4 regions of the Sodalis sp. RH19 genome follow, and region 3 is predicted to be linked to each of the others. Evidence: predicted binding sites of a transcription regulator. Region 3 holds the regulator's gene; each other region holds the start of a gene.
The links. The regulator PurR, encoded in region 3, represses purine synthesis genes. The targets are predictions, from matches to a motif close to CANGCAAACGTTTGCNTG.

Region 1 (2,204 bases), 2.0 Mb from region 3:
ACGATGGCTTCGGCAATATCGCCTTTGACGGTAAACAGCTGGGCTACGCCCATCTGGGCCATATCGTCGAGAACCCGGTTATCCACCAGGCGCTGTGGCGCCGGGCCGGGCAGCTGTCCGACGTGACGCTGCTGTGCCCGCGCGCGCCGCGCCAGATTGCCTGGGGCGAGAACGAAGCGTTTATCACCCTCGACGACGGCGGCATGCTGACCGCCCGGCTGGTGGTGGGCGCGGACGGCGCCAACTCCTGGCTGCGCCGCTACGCCGATATTCCGCTGACCTTCTGGGATTACCAGCATCACGCACTGGTGGCCACCGTGCGTACCGAACATCCGCACGGCGGCATTGCGCGCCAGGCCTTTCACGGCGACGGCATCCTGGCGTTCCTGCCGCTGAGCGATCCGCATCTTTGCTCCATCGTCTGGTCCCTGCCGCCCGAGATGGCGCAGTCGCTCCAGGAACAGGCGCCGGCCGGATTTAACGCGCAGCTGGCTGCGCACTTCAACCTGGCGCTGGGGTTATGCGAATTGCAAAGCGAACGGTTAACCTTTCCCCTGACCGCCCGCTATGCGCGGGATTTCGCCGCCCACCGCCTGGTGCTGGTGGGCGACGCGGCGCATACGGTCCATCCGCTGGCCGGGCAGGGGGTAAATCTCGGTTTTATGGACGTGGCGGAACTGCTGTCGGAGCTGCGCCGGCTGCAGCAGGCCGGCAAGGATATCGGCCATCATCCCTACCTGCGGCGCTATGAGCGCCGTCGCAAGCATAGCGCTGCCGTGATGCTGGCCGGCATGCAGGGGTTCCGCCAGTTGTTCGACGGCAATAACCCGCTGAAAAAATGGGTGCGCGACGCGGGACTGCGCCTGGCCGATACGGTACCCGGGGTCAAACCCCGGCTCATCCGCCAGGCCATGGGGTTAAACGATCTGCCTGCATGGCTGGAACCGGGCGCGGTTTGACTGAAATAAACTAATTTAACCCGCTATTTTGCATTATATTTTCTAATCCGATATCGGGAATAAAGTCTTTGCCCCTGACCAAAGTCAGGGTTTTTTGTTATCATATTTTGCTTTTGACGGCCGGCATTTATTGTTTGTGCGCCGTATTCGCCACTTTGCCAACATAACATGCTGATTCATGCCTATCCCCTCCGCCTGCACCGCCCTGGCCGCAGGATAATTTAATTTATGGTTTCCCCTGGGATTCAGTGGTAACTTCTGGCAAAAGGTATCGTTTGCGCCGCCGGATTCGCTGTGGGCGTCGCGGCGTAAAATTCAATTTTACAGCTCCTGATTTGACGACAAAGAGGACGAGATGGCCCAGCTGACATCGTTGTATGAACAGCACATAGCGTGCGGCGCGAAAATGGTGGACTTCCATGGCTGGATGATGCCGCTGCACTATGGCTCCCAGCTGGAGGAGCATCACCAGGTGCGCCGCGACGCGGGCATGTTTGATGTGTCCCATATGACCATCATCGATTTAACGGGTCCGCGCACCCGCGAATACCTGCGCTACCTGCTGGCGAACGACGTGGCCAAGCTCACCGTGCCCGGCAAGGCGCTCTATAGCGGCATGCTGAACGCCTCAGGCGGCGTTATCGACGATCTGATCGTCTATTTCCTCGAAGAGACTTATTTTCGCCTGGTGGTGAATTCCGCCACCCGCGACAAAGACGTCACCTGGGTGACCGACCACGCGGCCCCCTACGGTGTGTCGGTACGGGTACGCGACGACCTGGCGCTGATTGCCGTACAGGGCCCGCGGGCGCAGGAGAAAGCGCGCACGCTGTTTACCCCCGCGCAGCAGGCGGCGGTGGCCGGGATGAAACCGTTCTTCGGCGTGCAGTCGGAGGATTTATTTATCGCCACCACCGGTTATACCGGCGAGGCGGGATTTGAAATTGCGCTGCCGAAAACCGAGGCGGAGTCCTTCTGGCGCAAACTGCTGGCGGCGGGCGTCAAACCCTGCGGCCTGGGCGCGCGCGATACGCTGCGCCTGGAAGCCGGCATGAACCTGTACGGCCAGGAAATGGATGAGCGTATTTCTCCGCTGGCGGCCAACATGGGCTGGACCATCGCCTGGCAGCCCGAGGATCGGGATTTTATCGGCCGCGAGGCGCTTGAAGCCCAGCGCCGCGCCGGCACCGACCAACTGGTCGGCCTGGTGATGACGGAAAAAGGTGTGCTGCGCAACGACCTGAC
Region 2 (2,204 bases), 1.8 Mb from region 3:
CGCGCCGGCTCAAGCCTGATTGGCGCGGACGCGGGGGAGTTGGCCGGGCAAGGCGCGTTGGGGATAAGGGTCGGCGACAGCCTGGAAGCCATTAAAGATGACTTTGATATCTTTATCGATTTTACCCGGCCGGAAGGCACCCTGACGCATATGGAATTTTGTCGGCTGCATGGCAAAGGCATGATTATCGGCACTACCGGTTTTGACGAGGGGCAGAAGGCGCGAATCGGGCAAGCCGCCGGGCAGATCGGCATTGTCTTTGCCGCTAATTTCAGCGTGGGGGTCAACGTTATGCTGAAATTACTGGATAAGGCCGCCAGGGTTATGGGCGACTATTGCGACATCGAGATCATCGAGGCGCACCACCGTCACAAGGTGGACGCGCCTTCTGGCACCGCGCTTGCCATGGGGGAAACCATCGCCGGGGCGCTGGGCCGCAACCTCAAGGACTGCGCCGTATACAGTCGCGAGGGCCATACCGGCGAGCGTGTGCCCCATTCCATCGGCTTCGCCGCCATACGCGCCGGGGACATTGTCGGCGAACATACCGCGATGTTTGCCGATAACGGCGAACGTATTGAGATTACCCATAAGGCTTCCAGCCGCATGACCTTTGCCAATGGCGCGGTCAGGGCGGCAATATGGCTGAAAGCGCAGAAAGCGGGCCTTTATACCATGGCGGATGTGCTGGATCTGGCAAGTTTATAACTCTATTTTTTACTGCCACCTGAAGTCTGCCATTTTATCACTATGATTAAATAGAGATAATTTTATTTTATTGGAATTATCTCTTAAAAAATCGTTTTCAATGGAAATGGAGGGCCAAATGGCTTTAAGTTTGGCTTTCAGCGGTTATTTTTCTTGATGATTGCCATTCTGGGCTGATTATTGCGCTTTCGCGCCTGCGCCGGTTCCTTTTAACAAATTTCTGGCCACGCAACCGGTTACTCATGCCCTAAATGAGTGCTTTTTAGCGGTTTCAAGGTGTGTAACCGGCTTAATTGCCATTATTTAGTAAAAAACATCAGCCCGGGGTGGACAAATGACCAGCTCATCATTAAAATGCGCCCAATTTGCCGAAAATCTACCTTGAAGGTGTTTTTTGCATTGATTAAGATCGTTAAATCTGAATTAATATGCAAATACAATGACTGAATATTCCTTGGAGGGTGTTTTGATAAAGTCAGCGCTGTTGGTTCTGGAAGACGGAACCCAATTCCACGGTCGGGCCATTGGGGCAGCGGGAACGGCAGTGGGGGAAGTGGTCTTCAATACATCGATGACCGGCTATCAAGAAATCCTCACCGATCCTTCCTATTCCCGCCAAATCGTTACTCTCACTTATCCCCATATCGGCAATGTCGGCACCAACGAAGCAGATGAAGAATCGTCCCGCATCCAGGCCCAAGGGTTGGTCATACGCGATTTGCCGCTTATAGCCAGTAATTTTCGCAGTACCGGTTCCCTGTCGGACTACCTCAAGCAAAATAATATCGTCGGTATCGCCGATATCGATACCCGCAAACTTACCCGCCTATTGCGCGAAAAAGGCGCCCAGAACGGCTGCATTATCGCCGGCGACGCGCCTGACGCGGCGCTGGCCTTGCAAAAAGCGCGCGAATTCCCGGGACTGAAGGGCATGGATCTGGCCAGGGAAGTCAGCACCGCCGAGCAATACAGCTGGACCCAGGGCAGTTGGGCATTGCATGCCGGCCTGCCTGCGCCGGCCGCGCCGGACGCGCTGCCCTACCATGTGGTGGCGTACGATTTCGGCATCAAACGCAATATCATGCGTATGCTGGTGGATCGCGGCTGCCGCCTGACGGTGGTGCCGGCGCAGACGCCGGCCGACGTCGTCCTGGCGATGGATCCCGACGGCATCTTCCTCGCCAACGGCCCGGGCGATCCCGAACCCTGCGATTACGCCATCGCCGCCATCAAAACCTTTCTCGAGACCGAGACGCCGATCTTCGGCATCTGTCTCGGCCACCAACTGCTGGCCCTGGCCAGCGGCGCCAAGACCGTCAAAATGAAGTTCGGCCACCACGGCGGCAACCACCCGGTAAAGGATATTGACGCCAACCGGGTCATGATTACCGCCCAGAACCACGGTTTTGCGGTGGATGAAACCACGCTGCCGGCGAATCTGCGCGTCACGCATACCTCGCTGTTCGACGGTTCGTTACAGGGATTGCACCGCACGG
Region 3 (2,204 bases):
GCGGCATGTCGCCTAATACCGGCTTTGACTGCAGCGGCCTGATTTATTACGCCTACAAGGATGTGGTACGCATCCATATGCCGCGCACCGCCAACGAAATGTACCACCTGCGCGACGCAGCGCCGGTTAAGAAAGACGAGCTGGAAAGCGGCGACCTGGTCTTTTTCCATATTTCCAATCGCGGCGCGGCGGATCACGTCGGCGTCTATCTTGGCAATGGTCGCTTTATCCAGTCGCCCCGCACCGGCAGCGATATCCGTATCAGCTATCTGAGTGAGGATTATTGGCAGGATCATTACGTGGGCGCCCGCCGGGTGGTCACGCCGAAAAATATCCGCTGAAGGCGCGCTGGAAAAAAAGAGGAGCCAAGGCTCCTCTTTTTTATATCTGAACCGAGAGGGTGTCAGTTCATGACGGCGGTAAAGCTGAAGACAATAATCACCAGCAGCGAGAACACCGTGGTCAGTAACGACATTTTTAAATCGCTGTCCATTCTATCTCCTTAACGTAAACCAGGGCGCCGGCCTTATCCACCGGCCCGCAGAGCAGTTATCGTCAGTTTGCCATAACAGCGATGAAAAAGCTTGCTCCCAACCTGTAGCCGCCACATTTAACACTTTCACTTTGGCGCGGGATGAACGAAAATTAACGGTTAATTCCACAGCGTCGGAAAGTGCTTGCGCCTTCGACAGACATTATTCCAGCCAGGGCGTACGGGAGTATCAAAGGCATGGCAACCATTAAAGATGTGGCAAAACGCGCTAATGTATCGACAACCACCGTTTCGCATGTGATCAATAAAACCCGTTTTGTTGCGCAAGACACTCAAATTGCCGTGCTGGACGCCATTAAACAACTGCATTATTCACCCAGCGCCGTGGCGCGCAGCCTGAAGGTCAATCGCACCAAGTCCATCGGCCTGCTCGCCAGCACCAGCGAGGCGCCCTATTTCGCCGAAATTATCGAGGCGATTGAGCACCATTGCTTTGCTCGCGGTTATACCTTGATATTGTGCAATTCGCACAATGATCTCGAAAAACAGCGCGCCTATCTGGCGATGCTGGCGCAAAAGCGCGTCGACGGCCTGCTGGTGATGTGCGCCGAGTATCCCGAAACGCTGCTGGATATGCTTGAGGAATATCAGCATATCCCCATGGTGGTCATGGATTGGGGTGAGGCCCGCCGTGATTTTACCGACACCATTATCGATAACGCCTTTGCCGGCGGTTATATGGCGACGCAATATTTGCTTAAACGCGGCCATCGCGCCATCGGCGCCATTCCCGGACAGCTGGCGCGCAACACCGGCGGCGGCCGCCACCGCGGCTATCTGCATGCCATGGCGGAGGCCGGCATCCCGTTAAACGACCGCTGGATTGTGCAAGGCAATTTCGAGCCTGAATCCGGCTACCTGGCGATGAAACAAATCCTGGCGCAAACGCCGCGTCCCACCGCGGTCTTCTGCGGCGGCGACATTATGGCCATGGGCGCACTGTGCGCCATTAATGAAATGGGCCTGAGCGTACCCGAGGATATTTCTATCATCGGCTACGACAACGTGCGCAATTCGTGCTTTTTCAGCCCGGCGCTGACCACCATCCATCAGCCTAAAGAGGATTTGGGCGAGGCGGCGCTTACCATGCTGCTCGATAGGATTACCAGCAAACGCGAGAACGCCAAAACCATCGAAGTCCATCCGTCGCTGATTGAACGCCGTTCGGTCGCAGACGGTCCCTTCCCCGCTTAAGGCCACGCGCCAGGCCCGGGCAACGGGCTGGCGCCTCCAGGGTCTGTTGCTATGTAAAGCGCCGTCCGCCTCGGACACAAGATTTTTCATATAATGATCTCTGTGCAAAGAGTTATTGTTTCAGAGAGAAATCATTAAGTTATAATGGGAAATACATTAGCGCGTTAGCTATTGTCTAAATTAAAATGCAGGCTTATACTCAATATCGTTAACAATTATAACGAGTTGTCTAATAAATTTGTATAAAAGTATGTCGTGTTTTCCAACATGACATCACCCTTTTATAAAGCGCCCGGCTAAGTCGCAGTCTAAGGTTTACTTTATATTCCTCTGTTGATGGTGATACTTCAGACACCACGGATAACCGTGGATTCTTATAAAGCCCGCAGGCATGGTGAGTGCTTTTCCTGACGGGGCACTGCAGAAGAAAGGTGATGGAGAAGCTATGAGTTCCTCG
Region 4 (2,204 bases), 1.6 Mb from region 3:
ACCGCGCCAATCTTCGATGACCTGACCTACAGCGCCGCCGACGTGTTTATGGGCGGCCGTACCACCGGCGTGGCCACTTATCGCAACAACAACTTCTTCGGCCTGGTCGACGGTCTGAAATTTGGCTTGCAATACCAGGGCGCCAACGACGAAAATTCCGGTAACGCCCGTGCCGCCAACAAATCCAACGGCGACGGTTACGGCGCATCGGCGTCTTATACCTTTGATTTCGGCCTGTCGGTACTCGGCACCTATGCCTCGTCCAACCGCACCCAGCCGCAAAACAGCCTGGCTCTCGGTAACGGCGACAAAGCCGACGTCTGGGCGGGCGGCTTGAAATATGACAATTCCGGCGTCTATGCCGCCGCGTTGTACGGCGAAACGCATAACTACACCCCGATCACCGGCGGCTACGCCAATAAAACCAAGAACTTCGAAGCCATCGCTTCTTATCTGTTCGATTTTGGCCTGAAACCAATGTTCGGTTACTTCCAGTCCAAGGCCAGCGATGTTGAAGGCATCGGCGATGTCGATCTGGTGAAATACTATGACGCGTCCCTGACCTATTTCTTCAACAAGAATATCAATGCGTATGTTGATTATAAAATCAACCGTCTCAGCGAAGACAATAAGCTGGGCATCGCCGACGATGACCAAGTCGGCCTGGGCTTGACCTATCAGTTCTAAGGTTTATCAAACGCAAAAAAAAGCGGCCCTGCGGCCGCTTTTTTTATGCTGTTTTTTTACGTTGAGCTTATTTATACAGCTCGGCGCTGCCGCGCAGGGTGTCATTACCGCCGGCACCGATAATACGATACGAGGTGGCGTTGGCGGCATCGGCCTTGGCGGCCAGCTGGGATTCCAGATCGGACAGGTTACTGGTGGTGGATGACGATACCACGCCGATGGAATGTTCGCCGGCGGGACGGCTGGTGACTTCCTGGGCGGCGAAGGCGCCGGCGGAAACGGTGCTGAATACGATGGCTGCGATGGCAAGTGTCAGGTTTTTCATAATGTCTGTTCTCATGGTATGAAGCATTAATGGACTGGACGTTAATTTGTTAACGTTCGATAAGTAAATGATAGACATCTTGGCGCCGCGGATCAAGTAATATTTTATCAATCATTAACTAATTATCTAAAGTACTGTAAAGACCGGTGAATATGTTGGCGTCGCCGTGTCTGTTTGTTTCCCCGGTCAGGAAACGTCATCCTTGACGCGGCTGGCCGCCTCCCGCTGCATAAATAAATCACGGCTGTCCTTTACAGCGAACAGGGCGGGGTTTAAAGTTAATCAAACGTTTGACTTATTTTATTGGAGCCACCATGCCCCCTTCTCCGGCCCCCACCGCGCGCGGCGAACAGGCGAAAGCCCAGCTGATCGCCGCCGGCATTACCTTATTTGGCGAAAAAGGCCCGCAGACCGCCACCACGCGCGAAATCGCCCAGTTGTCCGGGCAAAATATCGCGGCGATTTTTTATTATTTCGGCTCCAAGGAAGGGCTGTACCTGGCGGTCGCGCAATGGATCGCGGATTTTATCGCCCAGTCCCTGTATTCACAGGCGCAACAAATTGATGCGCTGCTGGCGCAGCCGGAGGTGGATGCCGGGCAGTGCCGGCGTTATCTGCATGAGTCCCTGCTGACCATGACCGGGCTGCTGGCCCGCAGCGAAACGCTGAATCTGAGTAAAATCATCTCGCGGGAGCAGCTCTCCCCCACCGGGGCCTACGCCATTATCCACCAGCAGGCGATTGCGCCGATGCATCAGCGCATCACCCGGCTGGTGGCAGGTTTTACCGGCTGCGATCCGCTGTCGGTCGCCACCATTGTCCACACGCATGCCCTGCTGGGGGAAGTGCTGGCGTTCCGGCTGGCGCGGGAAACCATCCTGCTGCGCACCGGATGGAGCGACCTGGGCCCGGCGCAGGTTACCCAGATCAACCAGGTGCTGACACAGCATATCGATTGGTTCCTTCATGGATTGCGGGCCGAACAGGCCGGCCACACAGGCAAAAAATCATGAATAAAAAAAGTATCGCCGCGGCCGTCATCGTTATCGCGCTGCTGGGCGCGGCGATCTATGGCGTCATGTACTACCACCGCCAGCAAAACCGGCCGTTGACCCTTTACGGCAATGTGGATATCCGCACCGTTAACCTTGGTTTCCGCGTCGGCGGCCGTCTGGCTCAGTTGGCGGTGGAT

Region 1: gcvT (glycine cleavage system aminomethyltransferase GcvT) is a predicted target of PurR. The motif match lies at 1,218-1,235, and genes of this name have one in related genera.
Region 2: carA (glutamine-hydrolyzing carbamoyl-phosphate synthase small subunit) is a predicted target of PurR. The motif match lies at 934-951, and genes of this name have one in related genera.
Region 4: cecR (transcriptional regulator CecR) is a predicted target of PurR. The motif match lies at 1,292-1,309, and genes of this name have one in related genera.

The regions. Positions count from the first base shown of each region.
Region 1 is NZ_CP178734.1:5,541,257-5,543,460, forward strand. It holds gene ubiI (FAD-dependent 2-octaprenylphenol hydroxylase) at 1-959, shown strand, start outside; gene gcvT (glycine cleavage system aminomethyltransferase GcvT) at 1,315-2,204, shown strand, end outside.
Region 2 is NZ_CP178734.1:3,564,521-3,566,724, reverse strand. It holds gene dapB (4-hydroxy-tetrahydrodipicolinate reductase) at 1-708, shown strand, start outside; gene carA (glutamine-hydrolyzing carbamoyl-phosphate synthase small subunit) at 1,175-2,204, shown strand, end outside.
Region 3 is NZ_CP178734.1:1,791,180-1,793,383, reverse strand. It holds gene ACL2XF_RS08045 (NlpC/P60 family protein) at 1-341, shown strand, start outside; gene ACL2XF_RS08040 (YnhF family membrane protein) at 404-493, opposite strand; gene purR (HTH-type transcriptional repressor PurR) at 731-1,747, shown strand; gene cfa (cyclopropane fatty acyl phospholipid synthase) at 2,193-2,204, shown strand, end outside.
Region 4 is NZ_CP178734.1:169,484-171,687, reverse strand. It holds gene ACL2XF_RS00775 (porin) at 1-687, shown strand, start outside; gene bhsA (multiple stress resistance protein BhsA) at 755-1,012, opposite strand; gene cecR (transcriptional regulator CecR) at 1,327-2,025, shown strand; gene hlyD (secretion protein HlyD) at 2,022-2,204, shown strand, end outside.